3 regions of the Streptomyces avidinii genome follow, and region 2 is predicted to be linked to each of the others. Evidence: riboswitches for the same ligand, from Rfam matches in the RefSeq annotation. Region 2 holds a riboswitch; each other region holds the start of a gene.
What was found. A riboswitch is a leader RNA that binds a small molecule or an ion and turns the genes downstream of it on or off. The one in region 2 is predicted to bind cobalamin.

Region 1 (3,264 bases), 450 kb from region 2:
GGCGCCGCCTCGCGCTTCCCGGTCATCCGGTGACCCCCTCGGTCCGGGTGGAGCGGCGCAGCATCCACAGGAAGAACGGCCCGCCGACGAGTGCGGTGACCACGCCGACGGGTATCTCGGCGGGCGCGGCCGCGGTACGGGCCACCAGGTCGGCCAGGACCAGGAACACCGCCCCGCCCAGCGCGGCCACCGGCAGCAGCGCCCGGTGCCCGGCGCCGACGACCATGCGGGCGGCGTGCGGAACCATCAGCCCGACGAAGCCGATCGCCCCGCTGTAGGCGACGAGCACGCCGATGACGAGTGAGGTGAGGACGAAGGCGGCGGCGCGGAAGCGCCCGGTGTCCAGGCCGAGGGTACGAGCTCCCTCCTCTCCGGCCAGCAGCAGGTCGAGCGGCCGGGCGAGGGCGAGGAGCAGTCCGGTGCCGAGGAGCAGCGCGAGGGCGGGCAGGGTCAGTTCGTCCCAGCGGGCCCCGCCGAGGCCGCCGAGGGTCCAGAAGAGGACGGAGCGGATCTGGTCGGGGTGCGCGGAGAGCACGAGGACGAGGCTGGTGAGGGCGGACAGGATGTACTGCACGGCGACGCCGGCGAGGGTGAGCCGTCCGGTGGTCATGGTTCCGCCGCGCCGGGCCATCGCGTAGACGGCGACGAGCGCGGCCATGGACCCGGCGAAGGCGGCGAGCGGCAGGCCCATGCCGAACGCGAAGGCCCCCGTACCGAAGACGATCACGAGGACGGCGCCGGCCGAGGCCCCGGAGGACGCGCCGAGCAGGAAGGGGTCGGCGAGCTCGTTGCGTACGAGGGCCTGCAGCACGGTGCCCGCGACCGCGAGCCCGGCGCCGACGACGGCCCCGAGGAGGACGCGCGGCAGCCGGACGTCCCAGATGATGGCGGCGAAGGCGCCGGTGCGCCGCTCCCCCGACAGGCCGCCGAGGACGATGTCGAACACGCGCTCGGGGGCGATCCGGACCGCCCCCAGCGCGAGGCCGGCCACCGCGGAGACGACGAGCGCGGCGGCCAGGACGAGGAGGACTGCGACGGTGCGCAGCCTCACGGGGCGGTGGGGTGGAGCTGCGCGCCGAGGGACTCGACGGCGTCGGCGACGCGCACGCCGAGGACGGCCGAGGAGAGCGGCAGCACCACGAAGCGCCGGTTCTTGACGGCGGGAACCTCGGCGAGGGCCGGGTCGTTCAGCAGTCGCTGCTTCTTGGCCTCGACGGTGGTGCCGCCGTAGTCGTAGATGAGGACGACCTCGGGCCGGCGCTCGATGACCTGCTCCCACGACACGTCGCCGAAGGTGTCCTTGAGGTCGGCGAAGACGTTCGTGCCGCCGGAGAGCGAGACGATCTCGTTGCCGATGCCGTTGCCGCCGGAGGTCGCGGCGGAGGCCTCGCCGGAGTCGTAGACGAAGACGGACGGCCGGGGCCGGTCCTTGACCCGGGCGGTCACGGCGTCGATGCGGCGCTGCTCCTCCTCGACGAGCTTCGCGCCGCGCTCGGGCACCCCGAAGGTGCGGGCCACCTCGGTGATCTCGGTCTTCAGCTGGTCGAGGCCGACTTTGCCCTCGGTGCAGTACTCCACGTTGAGCCGGGAGTTGATGCCGGAGGTGGCGAGTCCCTCGCGGTCGCGGCCCTGTCCCTTGTCGAAGGCGCTGGCGTACCCGCCGTAGACGAAGTCGGGGTCGGCGCCGAGCAGGATCTCCTTGGAGGGGTACTCCTTGGCCAGCACCTTGATCTTGTCGTAGGCGGGCCGGTACACCGGGAGCACCGCGTCGTCGAGGTAGGCGGACCCGGCGATCCGGTCGCCCAGCCCGAGGGCGAGCAGCAGCTCGGTGGCGTGCTGGTTCATGGTGACCGCGCGCTGCGGCGGGGCCTGGTAGGTGCTGCTCACACCGCAGTTGGTGAGGGTGTACGGAAACCCGGGCGCGGCGGCGGGGTTCCCCGCGGCCCTGTCCTCCCCCACCCCGGGGGAACCGGCGCACGCGGCCAGGGGTATCAGGAGTGCGACGGGTATGAGCGCGCGCAGGGCGGCGGCGCGGGAACGCGACAGCATGACGAGGCCTCTCCGGGGGATCCGCGTCCCCTGGTACGTGAAACTGCGAGGGAGGCGGTGCGTCAGTGTCTGACTCCCGGTCTCCCTCGCGGGAAGGACCGGTCACAGTGGCGGGACCGCACCGGAATCGCACCGGTTTCCTGTCCTGCACCGCCTGGGTAACGCGCCCAGTCTGCCAGAAGCCACCAGGCCACCGGGTCCGGGTGGTCCGGTGGTGGACGCAGCGAAGCCCGGACGGGAGAAGTCGCCCGTCCGGGCTTCATGGGTATGGCTGCTGACACGTTGCAGGGGCGGCAGGACTCGAACCTGCGACCATCGGTTTTGGAGACCGGTGCTCTGGCCAACTGAGCTACGCCCCTTCGGTGGATCAACCATGGCACGGCCGGCTCCGGAGCTCCACTGATTAACTGTCACCGCCGGAACCGCGCGGCGAGACGGAAACCTGCTGGTCACCGGTCGAGCCCATCGGGGATGCTGCACGCATGGTGGGACGAGACTCCGCGATCCGGATCGTCGAAGAAGAACTGGACCGCGACTACCGGAGGGAACTGGCGATCGGGCTGGACCCGATACGTACGGCCATCGTGCAGGCACGGCGGCACGAGCTGGTGTGGATCGTCTCCTGGACCTCCGAGGAGTACATCCGCACCCGGAAACCGAGTTCCGCACTGGTCGGAAACGGACCGTACCTGGTTGACCGGGTCGACGGCGGTCTGCACCAGATCAGCGTCGTCTCGGCTCTGACCGGGGTGTGGGAGCGGGACTACCGAGTCCGTATCAGAGGCGAGACCGAACGGACTGCGGTGGACGATCTCCACGACGAGGTCGGGGCGGTGACGTCCGCCGGCGGAAGGCTCTGCGCCTTGCGCATGCTGCGCCGGAAACTACCTGTGCTGACCCCCGCCCAGGCCATCGAGTACGTGACGGCCCTGACGGAGGGCGACGCTCCGGCGCACCTCGTGGAGGTCGCCGTCCGAGAGCTTGTCCCGCCGACCGAACGCTTCGTGCATACGATCCGCGCGCCTGGGAACCAGCGAGCCCACTGAGTCCGGTACAGATCGAGAACGCCCCCTTCCCCGCCGACGAGGCGTGATGCGAGGTGTGAAGGTGGTGATCGTCTCGGGGTTGGGCAGGGGCCAATGGTTGGGGACGTCGAGGTGGATCTGATCCGGCTGGCCGACGGGGCGGGCCCGACAACGCGGCGAGGTGCGGTGC
Region 2 (3,264 bases):
TGGATGGACAGGTATCCGGCGATGGACGGGCATCCGGTGGCGAGGGTCTCGAAGACGAGGACGCCGTCGGCCCGGCCGAGTCCGGAACCTCCGTGCTCCTCGCGCACGTAGACCCCGCCGAGGCCGAGGGCGGCGGCCCGCCGGATCACGTCGACCGGGAAGTGCTTGTCCCGGTCCCAGGCGACCGCGTGCGGTGCGAGGTGTTCCTGGGCGAAGTCGAGGGTGACCTCGGCGAGGGCGAGCTGGTCCTCGGTGAGGGTGGTCACGGCGCTCATCCCATCGTCGGGATGGTGAAGCTCGCGCCCTCCTTGGCCCCGGAGGGCCAGCGCGAGGTGACGGTCTTGGTGCGGGTGCAGAAGCGGATGGAGTCGGGGCCGTGCTGGTTCAGGTCCCCGAAGCCGGACCGCTTCCAGCCGCCGAAGGTGTGGTAGGCGACGGGCACGGGGATCGGCACGTTGACGCCGACCATGCCGGCACCCACCCGGCGGGTGAAGTCGCGCGCGGTGTCCCCGTCACGGGTGAAGACGGCCGCACCGTTGCCGTACGGGTGCTCGGTGGGCAGCCGCAGGGCCTCCTCGTAGTCGGCGGCCCTGACGACGGACAGCACCGGGCCGAAGATCTCCTCCCGGTAGATCCGCATCTGCGGGGTCACCCGGTCGAAGAGGGTGGCTCCGGCGAAGTAGCCGTTCTCGTGCCCGGGCAGGGTGAACCCGCGTCCGTCGACGACGAGTTCGGCGCCCTCGGTGGCTCCGATGCCGACATAGCGGTTCACGCGGTCGAGCGCGTCCCGGCTGACCAGCGGCCCGAAGTCGGCCTCGGGGTCGTCGGAGCGCCCCACGCGAAGGGTGGCGATCCGCTCGGTCAATTTGGCCACCAGGGCGTTCGCGGTCTCCTCACCGACGGGGACGGCGACGGCAATGGCCATGCAGCGCTCGCCCGCCGAGCCGTAGCCGGCGCCGATGAGCGCCTCCACGGCCTGGTCGAGGTCGGCGTCGGGCATCACGATCATGTGGTTCTTGGCGCCGCCGAAGCACTGGGCGCGCTTGCCGTGGGCGGCTGCGGTGGCGTAGATGTGCGCGGCGACCGGGGTGGATCCGACGAAGCCGATGGCCGGCACGCGCGGGTCCTCGAGGAGGGTGTCGACGGCCTCCTTGCCGCCGTTGACCACGTTGAGCACACCCGGCGGCAGGCCCGCCTCCAGGAACAGTTCGGCGAGGCGCAGCGGTACGGACGGGTCGCGCTCGGAGGGCTTCAGGACGAAGGAGTTGCCGCAGGCCAGTGCGGGTGCGGCCTGCCAAAGGGGGATCATCGCGGGGAAGTTGAAAGGGGTGATCCCGGCGACCACGCCCAGCGGTGAGCGCAGCGAGTGCACGTCGATCCCGGTGCCCGCGTTGTCGGTGAACTCGCCCTTCAGCAGGTGCGGGACACCGGCGGCGAACTCCACTACCTCCAGGCCGCGTTGCAGATCGCCGTGCGCGTCGGCGATGGTCTTGCCGTGCTCGGAGGACAACAGCCGGGCCAGCGCGTCGCGTTCGCCCTCGACGAGCCGGAGGAAGCGCAGCATGACGCGGGCGCGCCGCTGCGGGTTCCACCGGCCCCATTCCTGCTGGGCCTCCTCGGCGTCGGCGATCGCCGCCTCGGTGTCGGCACGGCCCGCCAGGGGGACCCGGGCCTGGACCGTACCGGTGTTGGGGTCGTACACGTCGGTGAAGAGCCCGGACGTGCCGGTGGTGTGCTTTCCGCCGATGAAGTGGGTGAGTTCGCGGACCATCGAAGCCTGCTCTCGTCAGGTGAGATCCGAGGAAGGCGCGGCGCAGGGGCGGTGCGGCACCGATCGGGGTGCGCACCGCGGGCTGGGGCCGCGGGACAGGGGAGGGCCGGGGCGCCCTCGTCGAGTCACGAACGCGGGGACAGGGCCTCGCCGTTCGGGTACTCCGCCGGATCACCTGGGCCGTGGTCACGTACCGGTGCCATGCGTGTCTGCTCCATCCTCGTGGACAACACGGAACATCCCACGGCCGGTATCCTGACTCCCGGATCATCGCGCGCTCTCCGGCCTTCCCGACGGATGGATTCCGTCAGTGGCCTGTACTGCTGAAGAGCACACTTCCCGGTCACAGTGGCGGGACCGCGCCGGATTCACACCGGCTTCCCTGCACCGCGGGCTTGCCACGAAGATATAGTTGGACGTCCTAGTAAGTCCACCCCCGGCCGCGGCGCGGACGTGTGAAAAGCCCCCGGACCAGGGCCTACAGTCAAGGAATGCGCATCGTTTCGCTGCTGCCCGCGGCCACCGACATCGTGGCCGAGCTCGGCCTGGCCGCCGACCTGGTGGGCCGTACGCACGAGTGCGACTGGCCCCCGGAGCACGTGGCCGGCGTGCCCGTGGTGACCTCCGCCGAGTTCTCAACGGACACCCTGAGCAGCCGGGAGATCTCCGACGCGGTCGGCGGCGCCGCGCACAGCGGCTCCTCGCTCTACACCCTCGACACCGACGCCCTCGGCGCCCTGGCCCCCGAAGTGGTCCTGACCCAGGACCTGTGCGACGTCTGCGCCGTCTCCTACGAGGGAGTCAGCCGGGCGGTGCGCGTCCTGGACGGCGGGCCCCGCGTGCTCAGCCTGGAGCCGCGCACCCTGGGCGACGTACTGGACTGCCTGGTCACGGTGGGCGAGCTGCTCGGCGTACGGGATCACGCGCTTGCCCGCCGGGAGGCGCTCGCCGCACGGCTGGATACCGTACGGACCCTCACCGCGGGGCGGCCGCGGCCCCGTGTGGTGGCGATCGAATGGCTGGATCCGCTCTGGCCGGCCGGGCACTGGGTGCCGGAGCAGATCACGTGCGCGGGCGGAGAGGCGCTGATCGCCGCCCCGGGCGAGCACACCCGGCCGATGGACTGGGAGGCGGTCCGGGCCGCCCGCCCGGACGTGCTCCTGGTCATGCCGTGCGGGTTCGCCCCGGAACGCACCCTGCGCGAGCGGGAACTGCTGACGTCCCTGCCCGGGTGGGAGGACCTGCCGGCGGTGCGGTCCGGTGAGGTGTGGGTGCTGGACGGACCCGCCTACTTCAACCGGCCGGGCCCCCGCGTCGTGCGCGGCGCGGAGGTCCTGGCCCACGTCCTGCACGGGGTCCGGGCCGGCGAGGCGGTGACGACGGCGGAAGCCCTTCGCCTCGGATGAGGAGAGGAGCCCGCGGTGAACCGTGTCATCGGGCACGTCGTCGGGCGCGTCGTCGATCGCGTCACTGTGCGCGGTCGGCGACCTGGT
Region 3 (3,264 bases), 2.2 Mb from region 2:
TTCTTCGCCGTCCTGATCATCGTGGTCCTCGCGGACGCGGCCCGGACCTGCCTGAAGGCCGTCCGCAACCCGGAGTCGGCGACCCTCTCCGAGGTCCCGTGGACCGAGTCGAAGATCGTCGCCCCGGCCGGTCTGATCGCCACCGCGGACGAGCGGGCGGAGCTCGCCGCGGCGGGCCCGGACGCGGGCGGCGGACACGTCAAGGAGCCGGTGGCGTGAGCACCGTACGGAGCGCGCTGGCCAGGGCCCGGTTCTACGTACGGGAGTTCTCGGGCGAGGCCGCGTACGACCGGTACGTGGCCCACGCCCGCTCCCACGACCCGGACGCGGAGGTCCTCACCCGCCGCGCCTTCGAACGCGCCCGTACGGACGCGCGCGAGGCGGACCCCCGCGAGGGCTTCCGCTGCTGCTGAGCCGCCCCGCGCGCCGAAGGCCCCGCCGGTTGCTTCCGGCGGGGCCTTCGCGCTGTTCAGCCGTCTCCGGCGACGGCGCCGCCCGCCGGCACCCGTCCTGCACACTCGACCGCATGGACATGGTGATCAGAACGGTGGTGCCCGCCGACTACGCGGAGCTGGGCGAGATCACGGCGCAGGCCTACCTCGCCGACGGGCATCTGGACTTCAACGAGGACGACGCATACCTACACGTGCTGCGCGACGTGGCCGGCCGGGCGGCCTCGGCCGAGGTGCTCGTCGCCGAGCGGGACGGGCGGGTGCTGGGCGGGGTGACCTTCGCCGCGCCCGGCAGCCCGCTCGCCGACATCGCCGCCCCCGACGAGGCGGAGTTCCGGATGCTCGCGGTGGCCCACGCGGCGCGCGGCCAGGGCGCCGGCGAGGCTCTGGTGCGGGCGTGCATCGAACGGGCGCGGGCCGTCGAGGGGGTCACGGGCATCGTGCTCTCCACCCAGCGCAGCATGGCCGGCGCCCACCGGATCTACACGCGCCTGGGCTTCGTACGCACGCCGGAGCGGGACTGGGCGCCGATCGAAGGCCTGACACTCCTCACGTATCGGCTCAAGCTGTAGCCACGCCGACACTACATGTGGGGGTTGCCGCATCGGGCCGCCCCCACATGTATGCTCATGCCTGCTGTCGCCGCAGGGGAATCCGGTGAGAATCCGGAACTGTCCCGCAACGGTATGAAGTGTCCGGCATCCGGACACCAAGTCCGATGACCTGCCGTCAGCGCGCCCGGCTCGACCGAACCGGGTGCCGACACGTCCGGGCCTCGCGGTTGGGCCGGTGGACGCCATGCGGGGTACGCGTTCCTGTCGCGCCCGCATGCGCCCGCTCGCGCCCCGCTCCGCCGATGACCGGGCCGAGCGAGGGAGAGCTCCCGCCGTGACCATCGCGCCTTCCGCACCGCGCGCCGAGTCCACTTCTGGCGACAACACCGAGGGCCCGGGGGCCACGCTGCTGCGTACCCTCACCGAACTGACGGCGGACCTCCCCGACACCGACCCCGGCCGGGTCGCGGCCTCCGCCCTGCGCGGCCGCAGCTCCGCCGCCGACGATGCCGAACTGCGCGGGCTGGCCACGGAGGCCGCCGCCGGTCTGATCTCCGAGGACCCGGCCTACTCCCGGCTCGCCGCCCGCCTGCTGACGCTGGCCGTCCGGGACGAGGCCGCGGGCCAGGGCTCCACCTCCTTCTCGGCCTCCGTCGAGGTCGGCCACCGCGAGGGCCTCATCGCCGACCGCACGGCCGAGTTCGTGCGCACCCACGCGAGCCGCCTGGACTCGCTCGTCGAGCTCACCCTCGCCGAGGGCGCCGACGACCGCTTCGGCTTCTTCGGTCTGCGCACCCTGCACAGCCGCTACCTGCTGCGCCACCCGATCACCCGTCAGGTCATCGAGACCCCGCAGTACTTCATGCTGCGCGTGGCCTGCGGCCTCGCGGCGGACGACAGCGTGCAGGCCGTGGAGGAAGTGGCCTCGCTGTACCGGCTGATGAGCCGCCTGGACTACCTGCCGTCCTCCCCCACGCTCTTCAACTCCGGCACCCGGCACCCGCAGATGTCCTCCTGCTACCTGCTGGACTCCCCGCTGGACGAGCTCGACTCGATCTACGACCGCTACCACCAGGTGGCCCGGCTCTCCAAGCACGCCGGCGGCATCGGCCTGTCGTACTCCCGCATCCGCGCCCGCGGTTCGCTGATCCGCGGCACCAACGGCCACTCCAACGGCATCGTGCCGTTCCTGAAGACCCTCGACGCCTCCGTCGCCGCCGTGAACCAGGGCGGCCGCCGCAAGGGCGCCGCCGCCGTCTACCTGGAGACCTGGCACGCGGACATCGAGGAGTTCCTGGAGCTCCGCGACAACACCGGTGAGGACCAGCGCCGTACGCACAACCTGAACCTCGCCCACTGGGTGCCGGACGAGTTCATGCGCCGCGTGAACGCCGACGCCGAGTGGTCGCTGTTCTCCCCGGCCGACGTGCCCGAGCTGGTCGACCTGTGGGGCGACGACTTCGACGCCGCCTACCGCAAGGCCGAGGCGGACGGCCTGGCCCGCAAGACCATGCCCGCCCGCGACCTGTACGGCCGGATGATGCGCACCCTCGCGCAGACCGGCCAGGGCTGGATGACCTTCAAGGACGCTTCCAACCGCACGGCGAACCAGACCGCCGAGCCGGGCACCGTCGTGCACTCCTCGAACCTGTGCACCGAGATCATCGAGGTCACCAACGACGGCGAGACCGCCGTCTGCAACCTCGGCTCGGTCAACCTGGGTGCCTTCGTCGTGGACGGCGAGATCGACTGGGAGCGGATCGACGAGACCGTCCGTACCGCCGTCACCTTCCTCGACCGCGTGGTGGACATCAACTTCTACCCGACCGAGCAGGCCGGCCGCTCCAACGCCCGCTGGCGCCCGGTGGGCCTGGGCGCGATGGGCCTCCAGGACGTCTTCTTCAAGCTGAAGCTGCCCTTCGACTCCCCCGAGGCGAAGGCCCTGTCCACCAAGCTCTCCGAGCGCATCATGCTGGCCGCCTACGAGGCCTCGTGCGACCTCGCCGAGCGCAGCGGCCCGCTGCCGGCCTGGGAGCAGACCCGCACCGCCCGCGGTGTCCTGCACCCGGACCACTACGACGTCGAGCTGAACTGGCCGGAGCGCTGGGAGGCGCTGCGCGCCCGCGTCGCCGAGACCGGTATGCGCAACTCCCTGCTGCTCGCCATCGCCCCGACGGCGACGATCGCCTCGATCGCCGGCGTGTACGAGTGCATCGAGCCGCAGGTCTCCAACCTCTTCAAGCGCGAGACGCTCAGCG

Region 1: another riboswitch for cobalamin. It lies ahead of OG373_RS03325 (ABC transporter substrate-binding protein); the one in region 2 lies ahead of OG373_RS05305 (CoA-acylating methylmalonate-semialdehyde dehydrogenase).
Region 3: another riboswitch for cobalamin. It lies ahead of OG373_RS14385 (ribonucleoside-diphosphate reductase subunit alpha); the one in region 2 lies ahead of OG373_RS05305 (CoA-acylating methylmalonate-semialdehyde dehydrogenase).

Annotation. Positions count from the first base shown of each region.
Region 1 covers NZ_CP108863.1:709,308-712,571, forward strand. Annotated here, with positions in the region: gene OG373_RS03315 (ABC transporter ATP-binding protein) at 1-26, opposite strand, end outside; gene OG373_RS03320 (FecCD family ABC transporter permease) at 23-1,051, opposite strand; gene OG373_RS03325 (ABC transporter substrate-binding protein) at 1,048-2,046, opposite strand; cobalamin riboswitch at 2,092-2,231, opposite strand; tRNA gene OG373_RS03330 (tRNA-Trp) at 2,335-2,408, opposite strand; gene OG373_RS03335 (YrhB domain-containing protein) at 2,532-3,095, shown strand; gene OG373_RS03340 (DUF5959 family protein) at 3,256-3,264, shown strand, end outside.
Region 2 covers NZ_CP108863.1:1,159,099-1,162,362, forward strand. Annotated here, with positions in the region: partial or broken gene OG373_RS05300 (acyl-CoA dehydrogenase family protein) at 1-275, opposite strand, end outside; gene OG373_RS05305 (CoA-acylating methylmalonate-semialdehyde dehydrogenase) at 272-1,771, opposite strand; cobalamin riboswitch at 1,999-2,189, opposite strand; gene OG373_RS05310 (cobalamin-binding protein) at 2,263-3,177, shown strand; gene OG373_RS05315 (short-chain fatty acyl-CoA regulator family protein) at 3,239-3,264, opposite strand, start outside.
Region 3 covers NZ_CP108863.1:3,325,074-3,328,337, forward strand. Annotated here, with positions in the region: gene OG373_RS14370 (carbon starvation CstA family protein) at 1-219, shown strand, start outside; gene OG373_RS14375 (CstA-like transporter-associated (seleno)protein) at 216-413, shown strand; gene OG373_RS14380 (GNAT family N-acetyltransferase) at 527-1,024, shown strand; cobalamin riboswitch at 1,069-1,198, shown strand; gene OG373_RS14385 (ribonucleoside-diphosphate reductase subunit alpha) at 1,341-3,264, shown strand, end outside.